One region of the Streptomyces sp. NPDC107538 genome, then DNA from elsewhere that is predicted to be linked to it. Evidence: predicted binding sites of a transcription regulator. Region 1 holds the regulator's gene; the other holds the start of a gene.

Region 1 (15,862 bases):
ATCTTCACCACCGCCGAGGACAACCAGCCGTCCGTGCAGATCCAGGTCTACCAGGGCGAGCGCGAGATCGCGGCGTACAACAAGAAGCTCGGGATGTTCGAGCTGACCGGTCTGCCGCCCGCCCCGCGCGGTGTCCCGCAGATCGAGGTCGCCTTCGACATCGACGCCAACGGCATCATGCACGTGACCGCGAAGGACCTCGGCACGGGCAAGGAGCAGAAGATGACCGTCACCGGCGGCTCCTCGCTGCCGAAGGACGAGGTCGACCGGATGCGCCAGGAGGCCGAGAAGTACGCGGAGGAGGACCACGCCCGCCGCGAGGCCGCCGAGACCCGCAACCAGGGCGAGCAGCTCGTCTACCAGACCGAGAAGTTCCTCAAGGACAACGAGGACAAGGTCCCCGGTGACATCAAGACCGAGGTCGAGGCGTCCGTCGCCGAGCTGAAGGACGTGCTCAAGGGCGAGGACACCGCCGAGATCCGCACCGCCACGGAGAAGGTCGCCGCCGTCTCGCAGAAGCTCGGCCAGGCCCTCTACGCCGACGCCCAGGCCGCGCAGGCCGCCGGCGGCGAGGCCGGTGCCGGCGGCGGTGCCGGTGACGCCAAGGCCGACGACGACGTCGTCGACGCCGAGATCGTCGACGAGGACCGTGACCGCAAGGACGGTGCCGCGTGACGGAGGAGACCCCGGGCTTCGACGAGCAGCAGCCGCAGTCGGCTCAGCCGCAGCAGCCTGATGTCCCCTCCGGCTCGAACGACGCCGAGCCGAAGGCCGCCCCCCAGGAGGGGGCGGCCCCGGCCGGGGACGCGGCAGCGGCGGCCCAGGTGGCCGGCCTCACGGCCCAGCTGGACCAGGTGCGTACGGCGCTCGGTGAGCGCACGACGGACCTCCAGCGCCTCCAGGCCGAGTACCAGAACTACCGTCGCCGGGTCGAACGGGACCGGATCACGGTCAAGGAGATCGCCATCGCGAACCTCCTGACCGAACTCCTGCCCGTACTCGACGACATCGGCCGCGCGCGGGAGCACAGCGAACTCGTCGGCGGCTTCAAGTCCGTCGCGGAATCGCTGGAGACCGTCGCGGCGAAGATGGGCCTGCAGCAGTTCGGCAAGGAGGGCGAGCCCTTCGACCCGACGATCCACGAGGCCCTGATGCACAGCTACGCGCCCGACGTCACCGAGACGACGTGCGTGGCGATTCTCCAGCCGGGGTATCGCATCGGCGAGCGCACCATCCGCCCCGCGCGGGTGGCCGTGGCCGAGCCCCAGCCGGGGGCGCAGGCGGTCAAGGCGGAGGGCTCCGAGGAGCAGGCGGCGGGTGCCTCCGGTTCCTCCGGTGCCGACGACAAGGAGAGCGGTGGCCCGGACGAGGGCTGACGCCACAGGCCGAGACAACGGCACGCAGGGTGAGCCAGGTGAGTGGAAGGAGGGACGTCGCGGATGAGTACCAAGGACTTCATCGAGAAGGACTACTACAAGGTCCTCGGCGTCCCGAAGGACGCCACCGAGGCCGAGATCAAGAAGGCGTACCGCAAGCTCGCCCGCGAGTACCACCCGGACGCCAACAAGGGGAACGTCAAGGCCGAGGAGCGCTTCAAGGAGATCTCCGAGGCCAACGACATCCTCGGTGACCCCAAGAAGCGCAAGGAGTACGACGAGGCCCGCGCCCTCTTCGGCAACGGCGGCTTCCGCCCCGGACCCGGCGCCGGCGGCGGCTCGTTCAACTTCGACCTCGGCGACCTCTTCGGCGGCGGCGCACAGGGCGGCGGCCAGGGGGCGGGCGGTTTCGGCGGGGGCATCGGCGATGTCTTCGGCGGCCTGTTCAATCGCGGCAGCTCCGGCACCACCCGGGTGCAGCCCCGGCGCGGCCAGGACATCGAGTCCGAGGTCACGCTGAGCTTCACCGAGGCCATCGAGGGCGCGACCGTCCCGCTGCGGATGTCCTCGCAGTCGCCCTGCAAGGCCTGTTCGGGCACCGGCGACGCCAACGGCACCCCCCGGGTGTGCCCGACGTGCGTCGGCACCGGCCAGGTCGCGCGGGGCTCCGGCGGCGGTTTCTCCCTGACCGACCCCTGCCCGGACTGCAAGGGCCGGGGCCTGATCGCCGAGCACCCGTGCGACATCTGCCACGGCTCGGGGCGCGCCAAGTCGTCCCGGACCATGCAGGTCCGGATCCCGGCGGGCGTCTCCGACGGCCAGCGGATCCGGCTGCGCGGCAAGGGCGCTCCCGGTGAACGGGGCGGCCCGGCGGGCGACTTGTACGTCGTCGTGCATGTCGACCCGCACCCGGTGTTCGGCCGCAAGGACGACAACCTCACGGTGACCGTCCCGGTGACGTTCACCGAGGCGGCCCTCGGCGGTGAGGTCCGGGTCCCGACCCTGGGCGGACCGCCGGTCACCCTGAAACTGCCTCCGGGCACCCCCAACGGCCGTACGATGCGGGCCCGGGGCAAGGGCGCCTTCCGCAAGGACGGCACCCGTGGGGACCTGCTGATCACGGTCGAGGTGAGTGTCCCGCAGGACCTGTCGGGGAAGGCTCGTGACGCGCTGGAGGCGTATCGCGAGGCGACCGCGGGCGAGGACCCGCGAGCGGAGCTGTTCCAGGCCGCGAAGGGAGCATGAAGGTGATGGACGGCCGCCGTAGGCAGAATTCATTCGGTAACCGGGCTTATGAGCTGACGGAAGAGACACCGGTGTACGTCATCTCGGTGGCCGCCCAGCTCTCCGGTCTGCACCCGCAGACCCTGCGTCAGTACGACCGGCTGGGGCTGGTCTCCCCGGACCGCACCGCCGGGCGCGGCCGTCGCTACTCGGCCCGTGACATCGAACTGCTGCGTACGGTGCAGCAGTTGTCGCAGGACGAGGGCATCAACCTGGCCGGCATCAAGCGCATCATCGAGCTGGAGAACCAGGTCGCCGCGCTCCAGTCGCGCATGGCCGAGATGGAGGCCGCCCTCGACGGCGCCGCCGCGGCCATGCGCCAGCGCGAGGCCGCGGTCCACGCCTCCTACCGGCGCGACCTGGTGCCGTATCAGGAAGTGCAGCAGAGCAGCGCGTTGGTGGTGTGGCGGCCGAAGGGGCGCCAGCCGTCCGCCGACTGACCGGTTCGAGTAGGGGTGAGGGCCCGGAGGTTCACGACGAACCTCCGGGCCCTCACCCCTACTTGGGGGTTCAGGGCCTCAGGATCGCGTGGTCGCCGTCGGCCGCCGACTCGGTGCCGTCGGCGTACAGCGCGGTGACCCGGTAGAAGTGGGTGGTGCCCTTGGCGGCGCCGGTGTCCAGGTAGCGGGTGGCCGTCGTGGTGGCCGCCAGCTTCTCGTACGCCTCGGTGTCCGGGTTCCAGCGGTAGACCTGGTAGCCGGTGGCGTCGTCCACGGCGGACCAGGACAGGTCGACGGTCTTCTCCTCCGCGTCGGGGACCGCCGTCAGCTGGAGCGGCGAGTCCTCGGACGTCGGCACGCTCGGCGTCATGTCTAGCTCGGTGGCGCTCACGATCTCGCCCGCGCGGCTCCACTCGTACGGGGAGTTCCAGGAGGAGTCGTAGGCGTCGACGAGGAAGCAGCGCTCCACGCCGTCCGGGAGCGTGGTGTACGTGTACGAGGTGACGTCGGTCCCCAGCCACACCTCCTGGTGGGCGGAGCAGACGCTGTCCTCCTCGTCGCGCAGCAGCTCGCCCGCGTAGACGACGTACCGGAACAGGTCGGGCGCCGGGTTGGCGTCCCAGTCCAGCTCGAAGCCGTACTCGGTCGGGGTGACCGACAGCCCGGTGACGGTGGGCGGCGGGGTGAGGTCCTTGCGGGTGCCGCTGACGGCGGCGGACCGCGCGGACTCGTTGCCCGCCGCGTCCAGGGCCGTCACCCGGTAGTGGTGGGCGGTGCGTTCCTCGGCCGTGGTGTCCAGGTACGACACCTGGTCCGTGTCGCCGAGCAGCGTGTACGTCCCGTCCGCGCTCGTCGCCCGGTACACGCGGTACGACACCGCGTCGGCGACCCCGGCCCAGCCGACGCTCAGCCCGTTCTGCCGCGAGCCGGTGCTCAGCCCGGTGGGCGCGGCGGGGGCCGTCCGGTCGACCGTGGGTACGGCCTGATCGGCGGAACCCGCCGACTCGTTCCCGGCCTTGTCGTAGGCGCGGATCTGGTAGGCGTACGCGTCGCCCGTCATCGGGAGGGTATCGGTGTACTTGGTGGAGGTGGTGGTCGCCAGGGGCTTGGTGCCGTAGGCGCCGTCCGCGAGCCGCCGGTAGATCCGGTAGCCGGCGAGGTCCATCTCCTTGTTGGACGTCCAGGTGAGCGCGGCCTTGCCGGTCGTGGCGTCGTAGGCCGCTCTGGGCCCGGTCGGGGCGAGCGGCTTGACCTTGTCGACCGTGGCCGGGGTCCGGGGCGCGTAGGTGAACTTGACCTTGGCGGAGCCGGTCCAGTTGACGTAGTCGACGCGGAGGGTGTGCTTGCCCTTGGAGAGGCTCAGGTCGACGGTCTTGGAGGCGGTCGACGTGCCGTTCTTCCACAGGTTGATCCTGCGCTCGCCGTCGACGTAGACGCGGATGCCGTCCAGGCCGGAGGCGGAGAGCGTGAAGGGGCCGCCGGAGCCGAAGTCACGGGTCACGGACCAGCGGACGGCGAAGTTGTTCGCCGGCAGACCGGAGGCGGGGGCCTTGGTGCCCCAGTTCTGGTCGATCGCGCTGTCGCAGACGGTCTTCTTCGGCGTACCGGAGAAGGAGGTGTTGGCGAAGAACTGCTGCTTGTAGACGGGCGAGGCGCACGTCACGGCGGCGGACGCGGGGGCGGCGGTCGCGGCGAGCAGACCGCCGGCGGTGGCGAGCACGACGGCGGTGGCCGTGGCGACCGTGGTGGCGGCCGTGGTGACGGTCGTTCTGGCGGTCGTTCGGGGGGCCGTCGTACGTCTGGGTGGGGTCACTGAGGTCCTCGGAGGTCCTGGGGCGCCGGGAGCGTGTATCTGATCGGCGGCGACGGGGGACGCGTGCCGCCGCCGATCAGACCGCTGGGGTGGGGGTTTGGTTGTACGGGTGTTGCGGGGGAGTGCGGGGCGTGTATGTGCAGGTGATGTCGGCGGGGCCGGTCCAGTTCACGTAGTCGACGCGGAGGGTGTGTTCGCCGGCGGGGATGGTGATGTCGACGGTCTTCCGGTGGGGGGAGGAGGCGTCCTTCCAGATGTTCACCTCGCGTTCGCCGTCCACGTGGACGCGGATGCCGTCGCGGGCGGTGACGGTGAGGGTGAAGGGGCCGCCGGAGTTGAAGTCGCGGGTGAGGGTCCAGCGGACGCCGAAGTGGTCCTTGGGCAGGGTTTCGGCGGGCGCCGCCGTCCCCCAGTTCTCGCTGATCGCCGTATCGCAGTCCGTCTTCCTCGGCGTACCGGAGAAGGTGGTGTTCGCGTACATCTGCCGCTTGAAGGTGAGGGGAGCGCAGGTCGAGGCCGCTTCGGCGGTCAGCGCGTAGACGGTGCCGGTGGCGGCGGTGAGCACGGTGGCGAGGGCCGTGGTGCGCGTGCGGCCCCGTCGGCGGCGGAGTCGCTTCACTCCTGCCCGCCGGGGAGAGGAACCCTCGGTCATGACGTGCGGCCCTTTCGGCGACCCATGGGGACGGAACGAACGGTGTCGGCATGGGGGGAGGCGCCGCGCTGCAACGCAGGTGGGGCTGGTGGGGGAGCTGTGCGCGTAGGCGTGAGGATAGGCAATGCCCGCCCGCATGTATGACGTGGCCATGATCGATTAAGGTCGGGTGCCGTCGCGCGTACGCGCGACGGTTTGGGCCTGCTCGGGGGAGGACACACGTGAACACCGGCTTGAGGACGCGGGGTTTCGTCCGCTTGGCGATCGCCGCCCCGGTGGTGTGGGGTACTCCGATCCGTCCCGACCGCATCGCGGACCCGGTCATCGAACGGCTCCAGCAGGCTCGGACCGTGCTGGGGCTGCTGGCCGGCGTCTGGCTGGTGATGGCCTACCCATTGCGGAAGGGACGAGAGGACTTCGTCCTGGGCAAGGTCGAGAACCTGATGATGGGCTGTGCCGTTCTGGTGACCGCCGGAGCCGTCGGGATCACGCTCTTCATCTTCGCGGCGCGCCCGCCGCTGCGCCGCGTGTACGTACGCCGTCTGGTGAGTCCGCTCGCAGTGCTCGGCCTCATAGCTCTGGAGATGGGCATGTTCTGGCTCATGCTCCAGGCGGTGCACGGCAACATCCTTTCCTTCGATGAACTCGCCTCGCGGCACTACCAGTCCAGAGGTTCCGAAACGGGGGCCGGTACCTTCATCGTCGCGGTGGTGCTCGGCCTGCTGGCGTTCGTGGCTCCCATCGCCTATTTCTTTCTGATGCTCGCCGCCGCGTTCCTTACTCTGGTGACCACTTTCAAGGCGCTGAACTCGTGCTTCCGTGTCGGCGATGTGCACGAGACGCTGCCCGGACTCCTCTCGCCGTTGCTGGTCTGGTCGGTGTTCCTCATCAGCCTCTCCGACAGTCCCGACGTCGCGGCTCCGCCGGCCGTGCAGTACTCCTTCCTGCTCGGCGGGCCGTCGTCGGTGACGGCACTGTCCGCGTGGGAGATACGGCGTCTGCGTACGAAATACGGGGTGAACTTGCGGACGGCGCTCGGACGTTGATGACGTTGCCGCAGTGACGTCGGCAAAGTGAGGCCGGGCCAGTGCCACATCCGTCGCGCAGGTCGCTGCGGTTCTGGAGCATCGATCCGCCTGCACCCCTCCGGGCCTCATTTCATTACGTTCAGTCAGTTGCCACCGACCTCGACCCCGGGCTCGTAGTTGGTCAGCACGCAGCCCTCGACGCTCGCCTTCTCGGCGCGGTAGCCGGTCGGGGCGGAGAAGCCGGGCTCGCAGTTCAGGTAGAGGAACTGAAGCTGGTACAGGCCGCCGCGGATGATCGGGTCGTTGGTCTCCACTGCGATGTTCTCTCCGACGAGCAGCCTGCTCGCAGTGGCGCTCAGACGGTTGTCGTCCTTCAGATCCTCCTGCTGGGCGGCCTTCGCACGAGTCTGCAGGAGTTCCATGTCGCTCACCATGTCGAGCCAGTTGAGGTTGTGGGCGCGCTGTTCTCCACCGGGCTCGCCGCAGATCGCCCGCTCCCCGACGCCCCACTGCTTGTGGTCGCCGGTGATCACCGGCTGGTAGTCGATCGACTCGACGGCCAGGGCGGCAGGGGCGGTCGAGTAGCCGGTGCAGTCGACGGTGTGCGGGTGTACCAGCTGCTTCAGCTCGGTCAGGCTTCCGGCGCGCGGCAGGCCGAGGCTCTCCGTAGAGGGCTGGTCCGGCTTTTCGGACTCGCCTTCCGTGGCCGGGTCCCGCGGGGTCTCGAAGTTGGGGCTGTCGTCCTCGCTGTCGCCCGCCACGAAGTCGCTCAGGACACAGCCCTCTATCAGAGCTTTCTCCCGCTTATAGCCCTCGGGCACGCGGGCCGTCGGGTTGCAGGTCAGGACGCGCAGGTCCGAGCGGGAGAGCTTGAGCGCGGTCTTGGTCTCGGTAGGCGTGACGGCGAAGTTCTTCCCCACGAGCACGCGGCTGAACAGGCCGTAGTCGGAGTCACCAGAGGCGATCTTTGCCAGAACGCGTTTCTTGTAGCCCTCCTGGAACGCCTTCATATCGGAGAACATGTAGAAAATGATCTCGCCGTCCTCGACACGGTCGCTGCATACCCCACGTTCGGTTACCGACCACTTGCCTACAGCGGTGAATTCAGTGAGCGGCAGTCGGCTGTCGTTCGGATCCGTGCCCATCCGCTCGCAAGAGACGTACCGCTGAACGTATCTCTGCGCATGCTCGAGCGTGTCGGCGTCGGCGCCGCTGCCCGCGGTGGCGCCGGTCACGGCGTTCGCGCGGTCGGCGTCGGAGTCCTCGCAGGCCGCGATCAGAAAGAGGGAAGCAAGGCCGACGGCCGCAGCGATTATCCGCTTGAGATGCATGTTTCGCTTTCGTCGAGGAGGTTTGACGCCCAGTCAATGGCGTGAACATGCTAGCCTCGATCTTTCGTGATGGGCCGCCGACGGAGTCGGGGCCCATTTTGTTGTCGGTGGCCGGGGGCGGGCAGGCCAAGGGCCCGGGTGTCGTCTCGGGTGGACGCCGGGTTCCACTGCTCCGGGCTGGATCCTCTTCTCGTAGGGACAGGCGAGTCCGCCGGTCAGCCGGGGTTCGGCAGGAGTGCAAGCCGTTCGAGGGTGTCTGTGATCTCGCGGGTCCAGGGCCAGTGGTGGGCGAGGCGGAGGAAGCGGCGCCGGCCGGTGGTGACGAGCTGACCGGCCCGAGCACGGGCATCCAGGCCATCAGGTCGAGAGCGATCTGGACGATCTCCAGCCAGACCCTGTTCTGCGCGGTGTCGTGCAAGGGGAGGTTCCGTAGGCCGGTCGGGGGTGTTGGTGGCGAAGCAGGTGATCCGCATGCCGTCCGCGTCCGTGATTCTCAACTGGGCTCCAGGATGCGGCCGTTCCTTACGGACGATCAACCGCATGCCCGTCGCCCATCCGTCGAGCAGGTCACCGGTGAGTCCGGCGACCCAGGCTCCGTCACGGACTTCGCCGCTTGTCTCGACGGCCGGTGTCCAGGCCGATGCTGGGATCTTCAGGACGTGCTGGTGGACGGCCTCGTGATCACCATGCCGACCGAGTAGGACAGCCAGCGTCCGCGCCGGGCGAGCCAGGCCACGAACTCATGGGTGCCGCCACCGGAGTCGCAGCGGATCAGTGTCCGCCGCCCCCGCCGGTACTTCCCCGGCAGTTGAGCGAGGGCGAGGCGGGTGGCGGTGATGTGGTCGGCGGCCGTGTTCGAGCCCGCGTTGCCTGGGCGCAGGAGAGCCGCGACGGGTTCTCCGGTTCCTCCGGGGCCGTGGTCGACGAACCCCATGAGCGGGTGGTGGCCGTAGGTTTTCTTCCAGGCGGGGGCGGCGTCCTGCTGTCCGAGTGCGCGACGTCCAGGACCCCGTCCAGGTCCACGATCACCTGCCCGCCGGCATCCGGAGCCTGCTCGCCAGCCAACTCCCAGACTTTTTTGCGGACCTCGGAACGTGCGACGCGGATCGCGGTCAGCGCCTTCTCGCCCGAAGCGGCGAGGGTGTCGATCGACCGGGAGACCGTCGGATCGGAAGCAACCGGGCCGAACACGCCCGGCTCGGCCCGCAGCATGCCGACGTCGGCCAGGCAGTCGCCGCCGAGTGCGACGGCCAGGGCCACATCCAGCAGTACCTTTCCCGGATCGTGCACAGCCCGCGGCTTGCGCCACGGCGTGAGTCCCGCCGATATTGCCGCGTCCAGGCCGGACTTGCGGACCGTCTCGACCAGCAGCACTGACCCGGCCTGCGAGACCACCCCATGGCCCCCGCCCCCGACACGGACACGCGGGTACGACCCGCTACTCTTCTTCACCTGGAGAGTGCTTCTTTCCTTGCAGCTGACAGGACCCTCGACAAGTCCCATCGTTGCAGGTCAGCAGCACTCTCCATTTATTTGATCAAGACCCGGACAGGCCCACTCGCGAAAGCGCGAGGCCAGAGGGGAACCGTCTTGGCGAACCAGCCGGGTTTCGCTACCCGTACAGGATGTCCTGGAGCGCCACCTGGTCAGGGGCACGGCCGCCCTGTACGTTGTGTGGCTCTTCTCGCCATCCCAGTGTCGGCAGCGGTCCGGTCCTCCGTACATGGTCGTAGGTGTCGCGGACGACCGCGTGTGCGGCGAGACGGCATGGAAGTAGTGAGGTCCACCACCTATCCCTGTTCCATCCCTCGGCCGGTGAGCGGTGCCGCGTCGCCGGGGGCGGCGGCCGTTTCGGCCGGAGGTGGCATATCGGCGGAGGCTGGGGCCGGTGGTCGGGGGCCCCGTTGACCTGGCGTCCCGCATGCGAGGAAGCCGAGATTCCGTGGCAGGAACCTCTCCCGTTCCCACCGCCATTTCGTGCGGCCGTCATTGCCTTCCAAGGGGCACCCGGCCGCACCCGCTGTCTCGTGTCACGTGAAGGCCGCGCGGCGACAGCGGGGGCCCTTTGCTTTACCCTCTTCACACCGAGACCACACAAGGCTGTTGTCATCTCGTTAAGTGATTAGTCCTTGACGCTGAGGTGATCACCGCGTTGGCTTTCAGCCACCTGGGTCGCAGTTGCTGCACCCACGCCCGGAAGGCCCTTGATGTGAACGCCCGTACCACCCGCACCACCCCGAGCACTCGGATACGTCGTCGCACCACCGCTCTGCGCCGTACCGCCACCGCCCTCGCCGCCTCGGCCGCGGCCGTCTCCCTCGCCTCCTGCGGGGTCGTGGACGTCGGCGGCAGCGCGGAGGCGAGCCCCACGAAGGGCGACGACATCACGGTGGGCGTGCTGTTCCCCGACAAGGACACCAAGCGCTACGAGCAGTTCGACTACCCGAACATCAAGAAGAAGATCGCCGAGCTCACGGACAACAAGGGCGTCACCAAGTACGCCAACGCGGAGAAGGACCCGGAGACCCAGAACACCCAGCTGGAACAGATGGTGGCCGACAAGGTCGACATCATCATCGTGGACGCCGTGGACTCCAAGAAGATCGCGCCCGCCGTGCAGACGGCGGACGACGCGGGCATCCCGGTCATCGCCTACGACCGGCTGGCCGAGGGCCCGATCGACGGCTATGTCTCCTTCGACAACGAGCTGGTCGGCCAGGTGCAGGGCCGCTCGCTGGTGGAGGATCTGGGCGACAGCGCCGCCAACAAGATCGTCATGATGAACGGGTCGCCCGCCGACCCGAACGCCGCCATGTTCAAGGAGGGCGCGCTCTCCGAACTGCAGGACAAGGTGACGATCTCCGAGACGTACGACACCAAGGACTGGGACCCCAAGGTCGCCAAGGCCAACATGGAAGAGGCCGTCTCCAAGCTGGGCGCCGACAACATCGACGCCGTCTACGCGGCGAACGACGGCATCGCCGGCGCCGTCATCGACGTACTGAAGACCGCCGGGGTCTCCAAGGTGCCGCCGGTCACCGGGCAGGACGCCGACCTGGACGCCGTACAGCGGATCCTTGTGGGCGACCAGTACATGACCGTGTACAAGTCGTTCCCGACGCAGGCCGCGGCCGCGGCCGAGATGGCCGTCGCCAAGGTCCAAGGCCGCTCGATCGAGTTCGACGCCCTCGCCAAGGACAGCATCGACTCCCCGACCACCAAGCGGATCCCGGCCCAGCTGGTGCCCCCGGTCGCGCTCACCAAGTCGAACATCAAGGACACGGTCGTCGCCGACGGCATCTACACCGTCAAGCAGATCTGCACCACCGACTTCAAGTCCGCCTGCGAAGCGGCCAAGCTGGACTGACCCCGGGACCCCCGGACCTCCGGACCCCCTCCGGCCCGGCAGGGCCACCGTCGCGACTCCACCCGGCGGTGCACCTGCCGGGCCGCGCCGTTCGCCCATGGTCTAGGGTGACGGTTTGTCATGTCGTGATCACGGGGGACGACTGTCGCATGTCTCGGAGCAGCGGGACAGCTGTACGTGAGGTATGCCGTGCGCGCGAGGCCGCCGCGCGGCGCACCGGAAGGGCGCAGGCGTCCCCACCCCCCCACCCTCCCCTTCCGCTCACCGAGCTCCCCAGAGGAACCCTCCCTTGCGCACCGCTGCCCGTACCCGCCGCCGCCTGCCCACCGCCGTGACCTCGTCCGCCTGCGCCCTGCTGCTCGCCCTCACCGTCTCCGCCTGCGGTGACGACGACGGAGGGATGCTGCCCCTGGCCAAGGACGCGAAGGAGGTCGCCCTCTTCCTGGACGAGCACGTCGGGTGCCAGGACACCGACTACTACGTGGGCGAAGACCTGCTGGAGTTCCGCGCCGAGGTCAGCTACGCGGTCGACAGCGCCGGGGAGTGCGAGGTCAGTGAGAACACCGACATCGACTTCCTGCACTTCCTCAAGCTGGGCGACTTCCAGAAGGACGTGGTGAACTCCGAGATCGTCGACGACACCGGCCTGATGGTCGGTATGACCTTCGCCGTCGACGCCGACGACGACAAGGCCGCCAAGGCCCTCCTCGACGCCGGTCTCCTCTACCTCGTCTGCGACCCGGGCGTGGACATACCGAACACCTACCGGCAGGACGAGGGCGAGGCGGGCTGTGTGCTCACCGACTACGCCCGGGAGGACGAGGAGGAGAACTACTAGGAGCTGTCGGCAGGCTTGCTCCCACGCCGCGCCCGTCCCTGCCCCGGAGAGCCCGGCCCGACCGCCCCCCGGTGGCGACGCGGCACACGTCACACGCGTGCGTCAGGCGTCCTTCAGGACTCGGTCGAGTGCGGCGCGGCCCACGGGGCCCCAGTGTGGTTTGCCGCCGGGGAGGCCGCGGTCGCCGTTCTGCCCCATGAGCATGAGGAAGAGGCACTTCATGGCGGCCAGCCCCCGGGCGCGCCGGACCGTCGCCTCGTCCGCGTGCGCGTACCGGTCGAAGAACCGGGAGGCCGTGCCCGCGGGGAGCAGCACCCAGGCGGCGGCGAGGTCCCACGCCGGGTCTCCGGCGAACATGTCACCGAAGTCGACGACGCCGGAGAGCGTCCCGTCCGAGACGACGACGTTCGCGGGGTGGAGGTCGCCGTGCACCCACACCGGCGGGCCCTCCCACGCGGGGGCCGCGGCGGCGTCGTCCCAGACGGCCCGGACCCCGGCAGGGACGGCGCCGGGGGCCATGGCCCGGAAGAAGTGCTCGAAGCCGTCCGTGCAGTCCCTGGGATGGGCGCCCCGGTCCCGGGCGACCGGCGCGTCGGCGGGCGCCTCCCCATGGAGCGCCCGGAGGAAGTCCGCCAGCGTGTCGGCCGCGTGGGCGCCGCGGCTGATCGTGCCGTGGTCCAGCGGCTCGCCGGGCACCCATGTCATCACGGTCCAGTGTTTGGGGAAGCGCTCGGACGGTTCACCGGACCGCACCGGCGTCGGTACCGGGAGCGGCAGGCGCGGAGCCAGCACGGGCAGCCACCGCCGCTCCTTGAGCTGGAGCTCCGGGGTCGGGTCCATACGCTGCATGCGTACGGCCAACTCGTCCCCGAGACGCCACATCTGGTTGCCCCAGCCGCCCGCCACCTCAAGGACGGCCAGGTCGGCAAGGTCCGGATGCTGTTCCCGCAGCAGGTCGCGGACCAGGTCCGCGGTGATCTCGATCTCGGTGTCGGTCTCGGTCTCGGTATCGATCTCGGTGTCGGTCATACGAAGCCACGGTACCGAGGCGGGCAGGCAGGCAGGCGGAGCGATTCTCCGAGGGCGACGACCAACTCCTTCGGCTTCTGGGCCTGTTCCCTTCCCCGCGCCACTGCCGCAGCGCACGGCCGCCACCGTCGTGCGAACTTCAGCTTGTTGCAGGGCGCACTGCCTGAGGGGTGGAGAAACCCGATCACAACGGCTGTTATGCGGACGAGAACACGCCGCCGCCGTGTTGCGGTGCCGGTGCGGGCCGCGCATAGTTGCGCTGCGAAGAGGCTGGAACCGGGGGTGAATGGGGCGATGGCCGGGCACGCGACCGAGGAGCATCCACACGGTGCCGACCGGCTCTGCGCGGCCGGGGACCGCGTGTACTCCAGAGCGGTACGCCGGGGCCGCGTCCCGCGCGCGGACGCCGACGCCGTGCCCTGCCTGCTGGAACTCGCCCTGCTGCACCCCGACCCCGACGACATGGGCTGGCTGGTGCCCACCTCCCCGCAGGAGGTCATGACCCGGCTGCTGCGCGGCGTCCACGCGGAGGTCAGTGCCAGCCAGGCCCGGATGGGCGCGGCGGTGGACGCCGTCGAGTGGTACGCGGGTCTCGGCAGTTCACGGGCCCGGCAGCCGGGCGAGAGCACGGCGATCCGGGTGCTCGACGGGCTGGCCCGGATCCGCGCGGCGATCGACGAGGCCACCGACCGCTGTACGACCGAGGTGCTGACCGTGCAGCCGGGCGGCATCCGGCGCGAGGACGAGCTGCGCGAGGGGCTGCACCGGGCGCTGGCGATGTGCCGCCGGGGCGTGCGGATGCGGGACCTCTACACGCATGTGGCCCGGCACGGGCAGGGCCTGCACAACTACATGGAGCTGATGGGGGAGTCGGCGGAGGCCCGCACCCTGGACGAGGTCGTGGAACGCCTCATCGTCTTCGACCGCACGGTGGCCTTCATCCCGGCGAACGCCGACCGCACGATGGCCCTGGAGATCCGCCACCCGGCGCTGGTGGAGTACCTGGTCACCGTCTTCGAACGCCTCTGGCGTCTCGCCGTCCCCCTGGCCACGTCCCTCCCCTCGACCGGCGTCGCGGGCATCACCCACCGGGAACGCTCCATCGCGGCGCTGCTGGCGGAGGGCCACCAGGACGCGGTGGTCGCCGAGCGGCTGGGGATCAGCGTCCGCACCTGCCGGGCCCATATCGCCCGCCTCTCCGAACGGCTCGGCGCGGCCAGCCGTACGCAGTTGGGCGTCCGTATCGCCGAGGCCGGCCTCGAAGGCCCGCCCCGCACCACCCCACCGGACGACCTGCTCCGGGTCCCGGCGCCTACGCCTCCGATTCCCGCTCCAGAATCCCCGACCGCCCGATGAGATAACCGAGTTGAGCCCGGCTCTCACTGCCGAGTTGGGCGGCGAGTTTGGCGATGTGGAGACGGGCTGTGCGGACGTTGAGTCCGAGACGATCAGCTATGGCGGTGTCGGTGTGGCCTTCCACGAGAAGGTGGGCGATGGCGCGTTGGCGCGGGGTGATCCCATCGATCACGGGGAGGCGGACGGCCTCGGGGTACATGGGAGTGGCCACTGCCCAGAGGCGGTCGAAGGTGGTGGCGAAGAAGGAGATCAGGGTGGGGTGGCGGATCTCCAGGGCCAAGGTGCGCTCGGCGTCGGCGGGGATGAAGGCCACCGTGCGGTCGACGAGGATGAGGCGGTCGGTGACCTGGTCCAGGGTGCGGGCCTCGGCGTCGCCGCGCAGTCGCTCGTAGCGGTCGAGGACGAAGGGGGAGTGCCGGAGGGTGTGCGGGTAGAGCGTGCGGATGCGGGCGCCTCGGGTCAGCAGGGACTGATCCCGATCGAGGGCGACGGCGTGGCCCTGCTGGCCGCGCGGGGCGTAGTAGTTGGTGTGCGGCTGGATACACAGCAGTTCCTCGGATGCCCCGGCGATGGCCTCGGCGATGGCGGCGTTGATCTGCTCGATCCCGCTCAGCAGAGTGATCGCCTGTGTGCCGCTGTCGGTGGGTGCCGTGCGCTGCTCCGCGATGCGCAGCATCGGCTCGAATGCCGCCGCCAGCCGCTCCTCCCTGTGCCGTTCCTCGGCGATGCGATCCTCTATGCCGCGCATCAGTCGGTGCAGGGCGACCGCGGGAGTGGCCGGCTCCAGCCAGTCGGGTTCCTCGACGACCGGGTGCAGCAGCCCAGCCTGGACCAGACAGGGCGCCGCGAACGCCTCCTCGCCCCGCACCCGTCCTTCCCGTAACGCTCGCGCGTACAACTCACTGCCGACTGCGCACAGTTCGTCGGTCCGATGTCCGTGGACCTCGCTGCTCACCTGTACTCGCTTTCCTCGGCCGTCTCAGTGGCTCTGTCCCTGCTCCAGCATCCCCGACTGCGCGATGAGATAGCCGAGTTGGGCCCTGCTGCCGCTGCCGAGCGCGGTCGCCAGCTTGGCTATGTGGGCGCGGCAGGTCCGGACGTTCATGCCGAGGCGGCGGGCTATGGCCTCGTCCACGTGGCCCTCGACGAGGAGCTTGGCGATGGAGTGCTGGATGTCCGTGATGCCGTCGGGGGCCGTCTCGTAGGGGGCGCCGGCGGTCAGCGGGACAGCACGGCCCCACATGAACTCGAAGACCTTGACCAGGTAGCGGACAAGGCCGGGATGGCGCAGTTCCAGGGCAACCTGCCGGTCGTCCCTGACGGGGATGAAAGCGACGCTCTCGTCGCA
Region 2 (15,862 bases), on a different contig from region 1:
CTTCTCGGCGGTGTCGGCCTCGGGGCCGGTGACCGTGGCGTCGTACGAGGAGCGGCCGGCGGCGGGCGCGGTCTCGCGGAAGTGGGCGAGCGCGGCGTCGGAGCGGACCCGGGCCTGCTGGGCGACGGCGGTGAGGGCGTCGCGCTGCTTCGCGTCGGCGGCCGAGGCGCCGGTCGTGGTCGTGGGCAGCCCCGTGGCGGGGTCGATGACCGTCTGGGTGGTCGTGGGGACGCTGAGCGCGGCGACGAGCAGGCCCCGGGCGGCGGCGGCCTGCTGGACGGCGGTGTCGAGTTCGGCGAGGGCGTAGGCGCCACCGCCCGCGCGCGGCGGCAGTTCGGCGGCGAGTTCCTCGGCGAGGGCGTGGAGTTCGGTGACGACGGCGGTGTACGCCGTGTGCGCTTCGAGCGCGGTGCTCTTCCCGGAGAGCGCCGCCTGCCGGACGCCGGCGATGGACTCGATGTCCTCCCGCAGCCCGGCCGAAGTGTCGGTGTCCGCGCTCAGTTCCTCGACCTGGGTGTCGACGCGGTCGCTGCGCTGCTTGCTGGGCGCGGCCGACTCGGGCCGCCCGGCCGCGATGTACGCGGTGACCTCGTCGCGTTCGTCCGCCAGCGCGTGCGCCAGCGTGAGCGCTTCCTGCGTCTGCCCGGCGAGGGTGACCAGGCTCTGGGTGTCGTGCAGTTGCTCCGAGGCGGCGAGGATCGAGGGTGCCCCGGCACCCGCTATGGCGGCGGCGACGACGGCCACGGCGACGATGAGCCGGTTGCGTACGTGCGCCTTCCGCCCGGTGCCGACGGCGGGGGCCTCGGCCTGCGCCGTCCCCTGCTGGTTCCCAGAGGCCGCCGAGGCCTTCGAAGCTGCCTTCTTGCCTGCGCGCCGAGGCCGCGTCTTCTGCACCGGTGCTCGCATTCCTGACTCGTGTACCCATGGGCCGGGGTGACGATCCGTCGACCGGTCGAACGCCGTCGGTCGAAAGTCGTATGTCGTGCACAGCCGTCCCCCCGGTACGGCTCCCGACCCTCCCAGTGCCGGTGGGCGACGGTCCCGCATCAACAGTCCCGCCACCCGAAGGAGTGAACCTCGCCGGGGAGTTGGCGGGCAAGTTCCTCCGGCTCGTGCCGATGCCCCGCCCAGCGGGCCGGTTGGACGTCGGCGACGCGCTTTGACAGTATTCGCCGCCGCGCCTCACCGCTGACGATCATTCCATGCCAAACCCGGCGCCCCGGTCGGCGGGTCCGGGTCGTACGGCGACCGTTGTCGGCCTTTCGCCGATCTTGTGGGGGGCTCGTGCAGACTGGCCGAATGCGCACGGAACTCGTCTCGGAGCCCGGGAACCCCTTCCACCCCAACGAGGACTTCGCGTCGGTGGCCCTGCCCGCGGGGGGACAGGGCGGCACCCTGGTCGTCCTCGACGGTGTGACCCCGCCGCCCGAGGGCCACGGCTGTCGACATTCGGTCGCATGGTTCACTTCCCGCCTCGGCGGCACCCTGACCGAACTGTCCGTTTCGGAGCGGGATGCACCGTTGTCCGACGTGCTCTCACAGGCCATTTCCCGTACCGCCGGGGCCCACGCCCAAACCTGTGACCTTTCTCACCCACGAACCCCACAGGCCACGGTGGTTGTCGCCCGCTGGTCCCAGGAGGCCGTGGAGTACCTGGTGTTGTCGGACTCGGCCCTGCTGTGCGAGCGGCCGGACGGCACGGTGACGGCCGTCCTGGACGACCGCCTCTCCCGGCTCCCCCGCTCCGCCCTGGCCACGGCCGCACACGTCGACTCGGTCCTGCGCAACAGGGAGGGCGGCTTCTGGACGGCCGCCGCGGATCCCGCCGTGGCCGCCCGCGCGGTGACGGGAACCCTTCCCCGCGAGGAGGTCCGCACGCTGCTGGCGTTGACGGACGGCGCGACCCGCTGGACGGAGATGTTCCGGGAGGGCGACTGGACCGACCTCCTCACCTTCACCCGCAAGACGGGGACGCGGGGCCTGGTACGGCGGGTCCGGGAACTCGAAGCCACCGACACGGCCCGCGCGTTCCTGGGCCACGCGAAGACCCACGACGACGCGAGCGCGGTGTTCGTGGAGCTGTGAGGGTCCGGAGAGCTTGAGGCTCAGGGGACCGAGGCTCAGGGCGTGCCGGCGCCGGGCGTCGGGCTACCGGTGACGGAGGGCTGGTCCTGGGGACGGTCCGCGGGCGCGTCGGCGTTCGGGGCGACCCACACGCCCACCACCGCGGTGGCGAGCGCGGTAGAGGCCGCCACCAGCACGGTGGTGGCGGGGATCGCCGCCGCCGACAGCGAGCGGAAGTTACGGATCTGCCCCCAGCGCAGCCCGGCGAAGCGGACCAGACGGGCTTCCCAGTACAGGCCGAGGATGAGACAGACAGCGAGACAGTCGCCGCCGGTCAGCAGCAACGCGGTGCCGAAGTCGCGGGGCTCCAGGCCCCGGTAGAGCAGCTGCACGACTTCCGCCGGCAGCACCACGGCAAGCAGGCACAGCGCCTTGCCGATCGGGCTGCCACCCCGTAGCCAGGAATAGGCGTACCCGTAGATGAAGCCGTAGACGGGCCAGCGAAGAGCCGTCGACCACACCTCGACGACATCGCTCGCGGCATACCCGATCGTGACGATCCGGGGCGGCAGGGTGTAGACGAACCAGGGCAGGTTGAGGATGGCGAGCAGCGCGGCGCCCGCGACGCCGTTGCGCCAGGCGCTGGTACCGCCGGAGGTGCCGAGAGCGGCGAGGCGCAGCGCGACGGAGTGCTGCGGCGCTGTGCCACGGGGGCCGAGCGCCCCCAACTCGCGCCATCTCCGGCTCCACACACGTGGGGTGATGCTCGCCTCCGCCAGTCCGGTGCGCGAGGTGGTGAGGAACTCCCGGCGCCCGGCGGCGAGTTCCTGGTCCTTCAGCAGGGCGTGCATACGGCGGTTGTGCGCGGCCGGAGGGGTGCGGTGCAGCCGGACGGCCCGGTCCTCGGCACTGCGCGGGAGCAGCCAGGAGAAACCGAGGGCCGCCACGGCGACGGCGAGGTAGCGCCCGCTGGCGGAGGAATCCGTGGTGAGGGCGTCGAAACCCTCCAGGGTGAGTCCGGTGGTGAGCGCCGCGATCCCCAGCGCGGCGACGACGGTGGGGAGATGACGGGGCCAGCCGGACCGTTCGCGGCCACGCGTCCACAGCAGCAGAAATGTCACCAGGAACATCGATGTCTGGATAAGGGCGAGTGGTAGGTCTGCGATGTCTTCGGAGTCATGGGCTTCCGCCGCCAGGGGTGGGTACTCCCTGGCCAAAGTCCACCACAGCGCTCCGGACACCAGCGCGGCGAACAGTGTGCGCCGACCGAGTGCGACGAGGACGGCCCAGAGGGCCGCGGGCCACATCCAGGCGAGGAAAAACGCCACCGCGCGGGCCGACGGCTCCCAGAGGTCACCCGTGACGCCGATTTCCTCCTGTGGCGGCAGCGCCAACGCCCCAGGTCCGGCGCTCATCACGGCCAGCCAGATCCCCGCCGCGACGGTCACCGCCCACCGCCGGCCCGGCACACCGCACACTCCGCGCCGCAGAGCGCATCCGACTCCGCCGGCCAGAACCCAAGCGACGGCGGCCGGCAACAGGGCCCACGGCGACAGGCTGGTCCCGGCGAGCGTGGCGACGGGTACGAGGAGCAACACGCTCGGCACCAACACGGGCAGCAACTGCCGTGCGGACGGTGGGCGTCCGGTTCCGACTCGGACGGTGAGTGCGGCCACAACGAAGGGCAGCAGCACCCACCACCAGACCAGGAGGGGAACGTCCCGACCGACCTCGTCCTCCCACCAATCGGGTCCGTACGACAGCGTCACCAGCAGCAGTCCGCAGGTCATCGCAGTTCCCGCGACAGTCGCCACGGTCCACCGTCGGCGGGTGGCGGCAGGTGCCCAGCGGCGTACGAAGAGCACGGCGCAGAAACCCACGGCTGTCACGGCAAGCAACAGGCAGATCTGTTCACGCAGAGCGGAGGGGCGGTGCTGCAGCACCTCCGCAAGGACTGCTATCTCGTCGCCGCCCGAGGACGGTATCTCGCTGCCCGGCGCGGACCGCAACCACAACCGTGTCGACTCCTTGGCCGAGAGCCTCATCTCGACCCGGTTTCCGGACTGCGCCGAGGTCGTACCGCCCCACACGGCGGCGATGCCGTACTCCCCCGCATCGAAGGTGATATTCCACCGGTCGTAGAGCGCCTTCTCTCCCAGCATGCCGTCCCTGACATCCAGGGAGATCTCCATGTCCGCTTCGATCTGCCCCACCCCCAGCGAGCAAACGAGGCCTCCTTCCGACCAGGGGGCACTCGTACGGAGGACGGCCTGCACGGTCTTCTCCTTCGGGGACTGCGTCAGTTCCTCCGTCTCGGGATAACCGATCTCGAGGGCCTCCTCACAGTCGTCGTCCGTACCTCTGGCAAAAACGGAGAACGGGAGCCAGTCGGCGAGCAGTTGTTCGCCCCGGCGCAGGTCGGCGGTCATCGGATCGTCGGTACTCAGGTCCCAGCGGTGCTCGGCCCTGAGCACCCAGTAGCCGGGGTATTCGGGATCCGTGGTGATGCGGAAGCTGCTCGCACCCGCGCGTGCCGGGTGACCGGCCGCTCGGTACTTCTTCGCGGCGGCGACGAACACGGGGTCCACGGCCCCCTCCGGCTGTGGCGACTCGTCCGGCGCCCCAGCTTCGGTGCCGTCCTCGTCCTCGGCCGGACGCGCCCGGTCGATCTCCTCCAGCACCACGCGCACCCACTGGTCGCACACCACGACGCATCCCAGCAGCACGACCACGGGCAGGGCTATCGCCGCCACCACATGCGCCCAACGTCCACCGGACCAGCCCATGGCGCGCCCCCGTCCCTGAGGGGGTCAGCGCGACACCCCCCTCAGTTCTCTACCCCCCGATTCAACTGATGCAGCAGGTGGGCCAGTTGGGCCACCTCGTCGCGGTCCCAGCCCGCGAGTTGGCGTACGTACGCGACCCGGCGGGCGTCGCGGACCGCGCGGAAGCGGGCGCGGCCCTCGTCCGTGAGGTGGACGAGCCAGGCGCGGCCGTCGGCGGGGTCGGGTTCGCGGGCGATGAGGCCGAGGTGTTCCAGGGCGCGGAGTTGACGGGACATGGTGGCCTTGCCGACGCCGATGTAGGCGGCGAGTTCGGTGGCGCGCAGCCGGCCGGCCTCGTCGAGGCGGGCGAGGAGGCCGTAGGCGGCGGACTCGAGGTCGGGGTGGACGGCGCGGGCCATCTCCCCGGACTTGGCCCGGGCCCGCCGCAGCAGGACCGTCAGCTCCCGCTCCAGCGCGAGGTACGCCTGGTCCATACCGCCCACCGGCACCTCGGCCCCGCCGCCGTCGCCGTTTCCGCCCTCATCCCGCACGCCAGCGCTCCTGATTCCGATTCCGGGTACCTGCGGGTCAGTATTTCGCAGGTGGGGGCTGGACACCGTCCAGGTCGCCCGCGGGCCCGGCGGGGGCTGGTCGCGCAGTTCCCCGCGCCCCTGAAGGACCAGGCCCCCGCAGCCGTGAAAGGCGACCGGCGGCGGGCCTGAAAAGCAGGGGGCGCAGCCCCTGCTTTTCAGGGGCGCGGGGAACTGCGCGAGAAGCCCCACCGACCCGCACCCGACAACGCACCCCACCCGTCACGCCGCCAAAGGCACCCCCGCCACCGCTTCCGCCGGCGCCAGCGCCAGCTCCAGCACCTGCCGGACATCGGTCACGGCATGGACGTCCAGCTTCTCCAGCACCTCCGCCGGCACATCATCAAGGTCCGCCTCGTTCCGCTTGGGAATGACGACCGTGGTGACCCCGGCCCGATGCGCCGCGAGCAGCTTCTGCTTGACGCCACCGATCGGCAGCACCCGCCCCGTCAGCGACACCTCACCGGTCATCGCCACGTCCGTACGGACCAGCCGCCCGGACAGCAGCGAGGCGAGGGCCGTCGTCATGGTGACACCGGCGCTCGGCCCGTCCTTGGGCACCGCGCCCGCCGGGAAGTGGATGTGCACGCCCCGGTCCTTGAGGTCGGCGACGGGCAGCTCCAGCTCCGCGCCGTGCGACCGCAGGAAGGAGAGCGCGATCTGCGCGGACTCCTTCATCACGTCACCCAGCTGCCCGGTGAGGGTCAGCCCCGCCGCGCCCGTCTCCGGGTCGGCGAGCGACGCCTCGACGTACAGCACGTCACCACCCGCGCCGGTGACCGCGAGCCCGGTCGCGACACCCGGCACCGCCGTACGCCGCTCCGCCGGGTCCTGGGCCGACTCGGGCACATGGTGGGGGCGCCCGATGAGCCCGCGCAGATCCCCGTCGGTGACGGTGAACGGCAGCTCCCGCCGCCCCAGTTCGTGCTGGGCCGCGATCTTGCGCAGCAGCCGCGCCACGGACCGCTCCAGGTTCCGTACGCCCGCCTCGCGGGTGTACTCACCGGCCAGCTTGCGCAGCGCGCCCTCGTCGAGGACGACCTCGTCGGCGCCGAGCCCGGCCCGCTCCAGTTGCCGGGGCAGCAGGTGGTCCCGGGCGATGACGACCTTCTCGTCCTCGGTGTACCCGTCCAGCCGGACGAGTTCCATCCGGTCGAGCAGGGCCTCCGGAATCGCCTCCAGCACATTGGCCGTGGCGAGGAAGACGACGTCGCTCAGGTCGAGTTCGACCTCCAGGTAGTGGTCCCGGAAGGTGTGGTTCTGCGCGGGGTCGAGGACTTCGAGCAGCGCGGCGGCCGGGTCGCCCCGGAAGTCGGAGCCCACCTTGTCGATCTCGTCGAGCAGGACGACGGGGTTCATGGACCCGGCCTCCTTGATGGCGCGGACGATCCGCCCGGGCAGCGCCCCGACGTACGTACGCCGGTGCCCGCGGATCTCCGCCTCGTCGCGCACGCCGCCGAGCGCGACCCGGACGAACTTCCTGCCCATCGCGTGTGCCACGGACTCGCCGAGGCTGGTCTTGCCGACACCGGGCGGCCCGACGAGCGCGAGCACGGCACCGCCGCGCCGCCCGCCGACGACTCCGAGCCCGCGCTCGGCACGCCGCTTCCTGACGGCCAGGTACTCGGTGATGCGCTCCTTCACGTCCTCCAGACCGGCATGCTCGGCGTCCAGCACCCGCTGGGCGCCCTGGATGTCGTAGGCGTCCTCGGTCCGCTCGTTCCACGGGAGTTCGAGCACGGTGTCGAGCCAGGTCCGGATCCAGCCGCCCTCGGGCGACTGGTCGCTCGACCGCTCCAGCTTGTCGACCTCCTTGAGCGCGGCCTCCCGGACGGTCTCCGGCAGATCGGCGGCCTCGACGCGGGCCCGGTAGTCGTCGGACTCCTCGCCGTCCTGCTCGCCGTTCAGCTCACGCAGTTCCTTGCGGACGGCTTCGAGCTGGCGCCGCAGCAGGAACTCGCGCTGCTGCTTGTCGACGCCCTCCTGGACGTCCTTGGCGATGGTCTCGGCGACGTCCTGCTCGGCGAGGTGGTCGCGCAGCTGCTGGGTGGCGAGCTTCAGCCGGGCGATCGGGTCGACCGTCTCCAGGAGCTGGATCTTCTGTTCGGTGGTGAGGAAGGGCGAGTACCCGGAGTTGTCGGCGAGCGCGGAGACGTCGTCGATCGCCTGCACCCGGTCCACGACCTGCCAGGCGCCGCGCTTGCGCAGCCAGCTGGTGGCAAGTGCCTTGTACTCCTTGACGAGTTCGGCGACCTGCCCGGGCAGCGGCTCCGGCACGCTGTCGTCGATTCGCGTCCCCTCGACCCACAGCGCGGCCCCGGGCCCGGTGGTCCCGGCCCCGATCCGCACCCTGCGCACCGCGCGGATGAGCGCGCCGGGGTCCCCGTCCGCCAGCCGTCCGACCTGCTCGACGGTCCCGAGCACACCCGTGCTCGCGTACGCCCCGTCGATCCGCGGCACCAGCAGCACCTTCGGCTTCCCGGGCTCGGCCCGGGCCGCCGCCTGGGCGGCCTCCACCGCGGCCCGTACATCCGTGTCATTGAGGTCCAACGGCACCACCATCCCCGGCAGCACGACCTCCTCGTCGAGCGGCAGCACGGGCAGGGTGAGCGGTGCGGACGTCGATGCCATGATCTCTCCCTCGGCAGTCAAGTTGAGCTATGCCGACTCAATGCACATGAGCCGAGGAATGTTCCCCGAGGGACGGCACGTTCGCTCTGGGCGATCACCACCCGAGCAGAGGAACGCCGACCGGGGTCGCGCCCGATCGGCTCGACGTAATAGCCTCTACTCGCTACCAACTATTACACACTCGGAGGTCATGGTGGACGCAATCGTGCGGGCCTGGGTCGACGGATGGGTGGTCTCGCGTGGTGCGGCGCCGCCGGTGGTCGAGCCGTGGGGCTGCACGATCGACATGGGCATGGCCCACCACGTCACCCGTCACGTCCTCTCGGCGACGAACGAGATGGTGGAGGAGGCGACGGTCCGGAAGGTCGCGGACGCCGTCACCGGGACGGCGGTCTGGCTCAAGGTCTTCGCGGAGCCGTCGAGGGTGAAGCCCTGGCTGGGCGAGGGCTGGTGGGTGGATCCCGAGCCGGGCTGCCTGATGACGATCCGCCTGAGCCAGCACGAGCCCCCCCGCCCCCCTCCCCGACGGCTACCGGCTCCGCACCTGGTCGGCCGGTGACGTGACCCGGGTGATGATCGCCGCCCCGGACGGCTCCTTCGCCGCCCGCGGCCAGATCGCCCCCACGGGAGCGACCGCCGTCGTCGACCAGATAGAGACGTCCTCCCGCCACCGCCGCCGCGGCCTCGCCACCACCGTCCTCCACACCCTCACCCACGCGGCCCTCGCCCAGGGCGCGGAGACCGGGGTCCTGTGCGGAACACCAGACGGGCGCGCGCTGTACGAGGCACTGGGATGGAGGGTGGAGGCACCGCTGACCAGCGCGAAGTTCACGGGGCGCCCATGGGAAGGCAGCCGCTGACGGTGTGCCCCCCGGACCGCGTGACCGCGGCGAGCGACACTCGCACCACCGGCGCACCTCCCCGCCCGTACGGCGGCCACTGCCCGTACAACGCATCACCCTCGACCCGAGCCCCGCCGTCCACGCCCTTCTCAGCCCCAACGGCGCCGGAAAATCCACCCTTCTCCGGGCCCTCACCACTTCGTACGCCCCCGAGGGCGCCGGCCGGACGGGTCAGGAGGTGGTCGCAGGGGTCGCGGGGTCGCGGAGGCGGTGGGTCGGGTCCGGGCTACCGGCTCGGGCACAAGCCCCGCACGCTCACCGGCGGGACGAAGCGGCGGGTCGGCATTGCGCGGGCCATCCTCAACTCCCCGCGCCGCCCCCGCTCGACGTGCCCACGGCCGGACTCGCCCCGTGACAGCGGACCGGCTTCCGCACCCTCGTACGGCGGCTCTCCTCCGGCCGCGTCGCCTTCCACGGCCCCCTCGACGCGCTGGACGCGCTGGACGCGCTGGACGCGCTGGACGCGGCTACGCGACAGTCGTGGCCGCCGGACCAGGACCCCGGCCCCGACCCCGCCCGACGCCCGCGGCCGGGCCCGCCCGCCCCGCTCGCCACCACCGCCGTACCACCGGCCACGTCGCCACCCCGATCGCCAGGGACAGCAGATGCCCCCAGTTCGTCATCGGGTCCGTGAACGCGATCAGGTCGTCCACGAGCATGCCGCCGAAGCACAGCAGGATCGGCCACCGCAGCCAGGGCGACAGCAGCCCGGCCAGCGCGCCCACACTCGCGGCCACACCGAAGCTGATGCCGTAGTCGAGGCGGTGGAGGGAGCTGTCGGGGAGGTGGCCGGCCAGGACGGCGAAGCCCACCGGGACCTCGGTCGCGAGGGTGGCGAGGACATGGCCCAGCAGGAAGACCCCGGCCGTGCGCCGCCCGCCGATCCGGCGTTCCAGCGCGGTCAGCACCAGCAGAAAGGCCAGGGCGTACGGCGATCCGACCCCGCCCGCGACCCACAGCGCGCTCGCGAGCAGCACGAAGACCGGACTCCGGACCAGGTGCGCCACATCCGTACTGGAGCCCTGGTGCAGCGCGTGCACCAGGGCCGGGTCGGCGTATTCGGCGACCACCGAGGTGACCACCAGGACGGCGGCGTAGAAGAAGGTGAAGGGCGTACCGGCGGGGGTGGGGAGCAGCCGCCAAGGGCGCGGCAGCGGGACGCGCGCGAGCGGCAAGCGCCGGTGCAGGAATCGCGGGAGCGGCAAGCGCGGGAGCGGGGGGCGCGGAGAGCGCCGGAGCAAAGAGCGCGTGCGCGGGGGACATACGTGCTGCGAGGCAGCCTCGCGTTCCTCGCGCCCCGCGGGCTCCCCCTCGCGTTCCACCACCTCGGCCGGCGCCGCCGCACCCCCCTGCCGAGGGATGCCGTCGAGGACGGGCCCCGCGGTGTCCACGGTCTCGGCGGCGTCGATCTCGGCGGCGTCCAAGGTGAGGCGCTCCTTCCGGTTCACCCCACCCTCGACGCCTCGCCTGGCCCGTGTCTGTGACCCCCGCCACCCGCGAAGCGATTCACAGCAACTCGACAGCCCGCCGCCCCTACCGACCCCTAACGCCCTCCTACCGACCCCTACCGACCCCTAACGCCCCCCTACTGACCCCTACCGACCTCCCACCCCGATCCCCCGCGCCACCCGCTCCACATACGCCCGGAACCGCCCCGCCATGTCGAACCCCTCCGGGTCCAGCACCCACTGGATCTGCAGCCCGTCCATCACCGCCGCCAACTCCTGCGCGACGGCCACGACATCCGTGTCGGCCCGCAGTTCACCGGCGTCCACCCCGCGCCGCAGCATCCCGGCCACGGTGCCCACGACCTCGGCGTACCGCTTGACGAAGTACGCGTGGGCGGGATGACCGGGGTCGCCCGCCTCGGCGGCCAGGACGTTGAACATCCGGGTGCGGCCCAGCCGCGCGCTGTTGTACTCGGCGAGTTTCACGAGCGCCGCGAACATCTCGGCCGTCGACCCGAACTCCCGCGAGAAGAACCGGTCCCGGTCGGACTCGTCTATACGCTCCAGCACCTGGACGAGCAGGTCCTCCTTGCTGGGGAAGTGGTGCAGCAGCCCGCCCTGGGTGATGCCGACGTCCTTGGCGATCCGGGCGAGGGAGGAGGCGTGGAAGCCCCGCTGGGCGAAGTGCTCGACGGCCGCGTCGAGAATCCGCAGCCGCCGCTCGTCCCCGACGGCGTACGAGCCACGCGACGCACCGGAACTCCCCGACCTGCCGTCGGCAGACCCCTCTGACCTCCGGTTCCGCACCATGTCCGCCACCATAACCCCCCGCCGGACGGCCCCGAAGGCCCTCGCGAACCCGGAGTTACACGAGTCAACCACCCTCCCCTTTCAAGCCATGTGCCGCGTGATGGTGGCCACTTGACCAAAACCTAGTACCCACTCGGTTTTGCTGCTTCCCTGAACGAGCCTGCGCGGCAACGAAGCCGCCCTCGTCCCCCAGGAGAGCCCATGGCCGTCACCCCGGACGCCGCCCCGCTCGGCAAGGCGACCCCCCATCAGCCCCCGCAGCCCCCTCAGTCCGCCGACCTCCCCCGGCAGATCGAGAACGCCCCCGCCAGACTCGTCCTCGGCCTGGCCCTGGCCCAGTTCGGCACCTATCTCGCGGTCCTCACCCCGGTCATCGTCACCCTCGCCCTGCGCGTGAACCAGATCGTCCCGGAGGCGAGCCGGGGCGCGGCCCTCGGCCAGGTGCTCTCCGTCGGCGCCCTGCTGGCGATGGTCGGCAACCCGGTCTTCGGCGCCCTGTCCGACCGTACGACCAGCCGTTTCGGCCGGCGCCGCCCCTGGCTGCTCGGCGGCATGGTCACCGGTCTGGCGGGGCTGCTGATCGTCGCCCTCGGCGGCGGCGTCCCCACCCTGATGCTCGGCTGGGCGCTGGCGCAGCTCGGCATCAACGCCACCCTCGCCGCGCTCACCTCGTGCGTACCGGATCTGGTCCCGGACCGGCAGCGGGCCCGGGTCTCCGGCATCGTCGGCATGACGCTGTCGCTCTCCCTGGTCGCCGGGGCGGGCCTCGCCCGGCTCTTCAGCGGCTCGCTCTTCCTCGCGTTCCTCGTGCCGGGGCTGATCGGTCTGGCCTCGGTCGGCTTCCTGACCGTGGTCATCAAGGACCGCGACCGCCCGGCGCGCGCCGGCGCGTTCGAGCCGTACGGCGTCAGGGAGTTCCTGCGCAGCTTCTGGGTGAACCCGCGCCGGCACCCCGACTTCATGTGGAACTTCGTCGGCCGCTTCCTGGTCTTCACCGGCGCCGCCTGTGTGACCAGCTACTCCGTCTACTTCCTGATGGACCGCATGGGCTACGACGGCACCGAGGTCGCCGACAAGTTCTTCGTCGGCACCCTCGTGATGGTCGCCGCGACCGTCGTCGGCTCGATCGCGGGCGGCCAGCTCTCCGACCGCTCGGGCCGCCGCAAGCCGTACGTCCTGGGCTCCTCGCTCGGGATGGCGGCCGGGCTCGCGCTGGTGGCGACCTCCCAGACCTTCGGGGGGTATCTCCTCGCCATGGTCGTCTTCGGCTTCGCCGAGGGGCTCTATCTCTCGGTCGACATGGCGCTGGCCGCCGCCGTGCTGCCCAACCCCGAGGAGTCCGCCAAGGACATGGGCGTCCTCAACATCGGCAACGCCCTCCCCCAGTCCCTCGTCCCGATCATCGCCCCGGGCCTGCTGGCCGTCGGCGGCACCGGCGCCAACTACAGCGCGCTGTTCCTGTTCGGCGCCGTCGCCTCGATCGCGGGCGCCCTCGCCGTCCAGTTCGTCCGCTCGGTCAAGTAGCCCCACCAGAGCCCTCGTCCAAGGAATCGCATGCTCCCGTACCGCGACCCGAACCGCCCCGTCGACGAGCGCGTGGGGGACCTCCTGTCCCGGATGACGCTCGCGGAGAAGGCGGGCCAGCTCTTCCACGCGATGCTGACCATGAACCCCGACGGGTCACTGGCGGAGGCGGCCGACGGACCGTTCCTCCGGCGCGGCACCACGGAACTGGTCGCGGACGGCCATCTGACGCACTTCAATCTGCTGGGCCAGTACGGGGTCCGGGAGACGGCCGAGTGGGCCAACCGGCTCCAGGCGCTCGCGGCGGACACCCGGCTGGGCATCCCGGTCACCCTCTCCACCGATCCGCGCCACGCGTTCACCGACAACCCGGGCGCGTCCTTCGACTCCGGTGCCTTCTCGGCCTGGCCCGAACCCCTGGGCCTGGCCGCGATCGGCGAACCGGAGCTGGTGGAGCGGTTCGGCGACACGGTCCGCCGCGAGTACCTCGCCGTCGGCTTCCGGGTCGCCCTGCACCCGCAGATCGACCTCGCCACCGAGCCCCGCTGGTCCCGCCAGTCCGGCACCTTCGGCTCGTCCGCCGACGTCACGAGCGCCCTGGTCCGAGCGTACGTACGGGGCTTGCAGGGCCCCCGGCTCGGCCCGCGCTCGGTCGCCGCCATGGTCAAACACTTCCCCGGCGGCGGCCCGCAACGAGACGGCGAGGACCCGCACTTCCCGCACGGCAAGGAGCAGATCTATCCCGGCGGCATGAGCGACTACCACCTCGCGCCCTTCCGGGCCGCGATCGAGGCCGGCTGCTCGCAGCTGATGCCGTACTACGGCCAGCCGATCGGCGTGGACGGCTGGGAGGAGGTCGGCTTCGGCTTCAACCGGGACGTCCTCACCGGCCTGCTGCGCGAACGCCTCGGCTTCGACGGCGTCGTCTGCACCGACTGGGGCCTGCTCAACGACGCCCCCATCGGCGGCGAGACACACGAGGCCCGCGCCTGGGGCGTCGAACACCTCACCGTCGCCGCCCGCGCCGCCAAGGCCCTGGACGCGGGTGCCGACCAGTTCGGCGGCGAACACTGCCCCGAGGTGATCGTCGAACTCGTCCGCTCCGGCCGGATCTCCGAGGAGCGGCTCGACGTCTCCGTACGCCGCCTGCTGCGCGAGAAGTTCGTCCTCGGCCTCTTCGAGCGGCGGTACGTCGACCCCGACCGCGCCGAGGAGACCGTCGGCGCCGGCGAGTTCACCACGCTCGGCGAGACCGCCCAGCGCCGCTCCCTCACCGTCCTCACCAACCACTCCCTCCTCCCGCTCACCGACCGCCCCAACCTGTACGTCGAGGGAGTGGGCGCGCAGACGGCGTCCCTGTACGGCAACGTCGTGGCCGATCCGGCCGACGCGGACGTGGCCGTACTGCGGCTGCGGACGCCGTACGAGGAACGGCCGGGGTTCTTCGAGTCGTTCTTCCACTCCGGGTCACTGGCCTTCGGCGAGGAGCGACTGAAGGAGATCCTGAGGTTGCTGGAGGCCGTGCCCACACTGGTCTGCGTCAACCTGGAACGGCCCGCCGTCCTCCCGGAGATCGCCGCGAAGGCCGCCGCGCTGGTCGCCGACTTCGGGGCCTCGGACGCGGCCCTGCTCGACGTGGCCTTCGGCCGGGCCCGCGCCGAGGGCCGGCTGCCCTTCGAACTCCCGCGCTCCATGGCCGCGGTGGAGGCGTCCCGCCCGGACGTCCCCAACGACACCGAGGACCCGGTCTTCCCGTACGGCCACGGCCTGGCGCTCTGACGGCCCGCCCGCCCCGGGCAGCCGAAATTCGTCCGCCCCCGCGCCACGGACGGGTAAGGATGGGCGGATGCCCCTCACCGACGAACCCGAAGTCGACCAACCCGAAGTCATCGACCGACCCGAAGTCATCGACCGGCGCGAGGGCCCCTACGGCGAGGTCGTGCTGCGGCGGCACGGGAAGCTGCTGCAGATCATCGCCAACGGCTGCTTCCTGATGGACACCTCGGACGGCCGCTCGGAACGGCTGCTGGTCGACGCCGCGCTCGACGCCCTCGACGACCGGGACGGCCGTTCTCGGCCAAGTGTGCTCATCGGGGGCCTCGGTGTCGGGTTCTCGCTGGCGCACGCCGCCGCGGATCCGCGCTGGGGTCCGATCACAGTTGTCGAACGCGAACCCTCCGTCATCGACTGGCACCGCGCCGGACCGCTCTCCGAGGTGTCCGCCGAAGCGCTCGCGGACCCCCGTACGGAGATCGTCGAAGCCGATCTCGTCGCCTACGTCAATGAGACATCCGCCACGTTCGACGCGCTCTGCCTGGACATCGACAACGGGCCCGACTGGACCGTCTCCGCGTCCAACGACGGCCTCTACGCACCCGCCGGACTGGCAAGCTGCGCAAGGGTGTTGAGGCCTGGTGGGGTGCTTGCCGTCTGGTCGGCCCGGCCATCTGCGGAATTCGAGGAAACCTTGGGGAATGCCGGGTTCCAACAGGTGCGTACCGAAGAGATCCCGGTTGCCCGAGGAGTTCCGGACGTGGTGCACCTCGCGATCCGACCTGGATAGCCGTGGTGCGGTGACTGCCCGTACCCTGCTTGCCTGACGCCGATCATTCAAGCGTCAATCGCAGTCATGCGCAGCCATGCGTAGTCAAGGGATCACCCCACGGATTCCGGAAAGCAACACAGGGGCGGGCGATGGAGCAGACACACACCACCCACAGCAACACCACGGCGACGCCGGGCGCACAGCGCCGGGTCCTCGTGGTCGAGGACGACCCGACGATCGTCGACGCCATCGCGGCCCGCCTGCGCGCCGAGGGTTTCGTCGTCCAGACCGCGTCCGACGGCCCGGCCGCGGTGGACACCGCGGAGGCCTGGCAGCCCGACCTGCTGATCCTCGACATCATGCTGCCCGGCTTCGACGGCCTGGAGGTGTGCAGGCGCGTCCAGGCCCAGCGGCCCGTCCCCGTGCTGATGCTCACCGCCCGGGACGACGAGACGGACATGCTGGTCGGGCTCGGCGTCGGCGCCGACGACTACATGACCAAGCCGTTCTCCATGCGTGAGCTGGCCGCCCGGGTGCACGTCCTGCTGCGCCGGGTGGAGCGGGCCGCGCTGGCCGCCACCAC

What was found. The regulator HspR, encoded in region 1, represses chaperone genes until heat shock. The targets are predictions, from matches to a motif close to TTGAGNNNNNNNNNCTCAA.
Region 2: lon (endopeptidase La) is a predicted target of HspR. The motif match lies at 8,073-8,091, and genes of this name have one in related genera.

What each region holds. Positions count from the first base shown of each region.
Region 1 is NZ_JBVKAY010000003.1:579,015-594,876, forward strand. It holds gene dnaK (molecular chaperone DnaK) at 1-675, shown strand, start outside; gene grpE (nucleotide exchange factor GrpE) at 672-1,376, shown strand; gene dnaJ (molecular chaperone DnaJ) at 1,440-2,621, shown strand; gene ACZ7MG_RS13135 (heat shock protein transcriptional repressor HspR) at 2,627-3,100, shown strand; gene ACZ7MG_RS13140 (fibronectin type III domain-containing protein) at 3,171-4,820, opposite strand; gene ACZ7MG_RS13145 (PA14 domain-containing protein) at 4,990-5,565, opposite strand; gene ACZ7MG_RS13150 (hypothetical protein) at 5,823-6,611, shown strand; gene ACZ7MG_RS13155 (hypothetical protein) at 6,737-7,924, opposite strand; partial or broken gene ACZ7MG_RS13160 (IS1380 family transposase) at 8,140-9,376, opposite strand; gene ACZ7MG_RS13165 (sugar ABC transporter substrate-binding protein) at 10,134-11,291, shown strand; gene ACZ7MG_RS13170 (hypothetical protein) at 11,581-12,129, shown strand; gene ACZ7MG_RS13175 (aminoglycoside phosphotransferase family protein) at 12,232-13,158, opposite strand; gene ACZ7MG_RS13180 (helix-turn-helix transcriptional regulator) at 13,453-14,514, shown strand; gene ACZ7MG_RS13185 (helix-turn-helix transcriptional regulator) at 14,471-15,469, opposite strand; gene ACZ7MG_RS13190 (helix-turn-helix transcriptional regulator) at 15,494-15,862, opposite strand, start outside.
Region 2 is NZ_JBVKAY010000002.1:142,333-158,194, forward strand. It holds gene ACZ7MG_RS06490 (sensor histidine kinase) at 1-894, opposite strand, end outside; gene ACZ7MG_RS06495 (protein phosphatase 2C domain-containing protein) at 1,300-2,085, shown strand; gene ACZ7MG_RS06500 (hypothetical protein) at 2,121-4,850, opposite strand; gene ACZ7MG_RS06505 (MarR family winged helix-turn-helix transcriptional regulator) at 4,892-5,380, opposite strand; gene lon (endopeptidase La) at 5,642-8,050, opposite strand; gene ACZ7MG_RS06515 (hypothetical protein) at 8,241-8,609, shown strand; gene ACZ7MG_RS06520 (GNAT family N-acetyltransferase) at 8,611-8,910, shown strand; gene ACZ7MG_RS06525 (rhomboid-like protein) at 9,420-10,313, opposite strand; gene ACZ7MG_RS06530 (hypothetical protein) at 10,218-10,436, shown strand; gene ACZ7MG_RS06535 (TetR/AcrR family transcriptional regulator) at 10,548-11,210, opposite strand; gene ACZ7MG_RS06540 (MFS transporter) at 11,412-12,734, shown strand; gene ACZ7MG_RS06545 (glycoside hydrolase family 3 protein) at 12,765-14,513, shown strand; gene ACZ7MG_RS06550 (spermine/spermidine synthase domain-containing protein) at 14,581-15,297, shown strand; gene ACZ7MG_RS06555 (response regulator transcription factor) at 15,429-15,862, shown strand, end outside.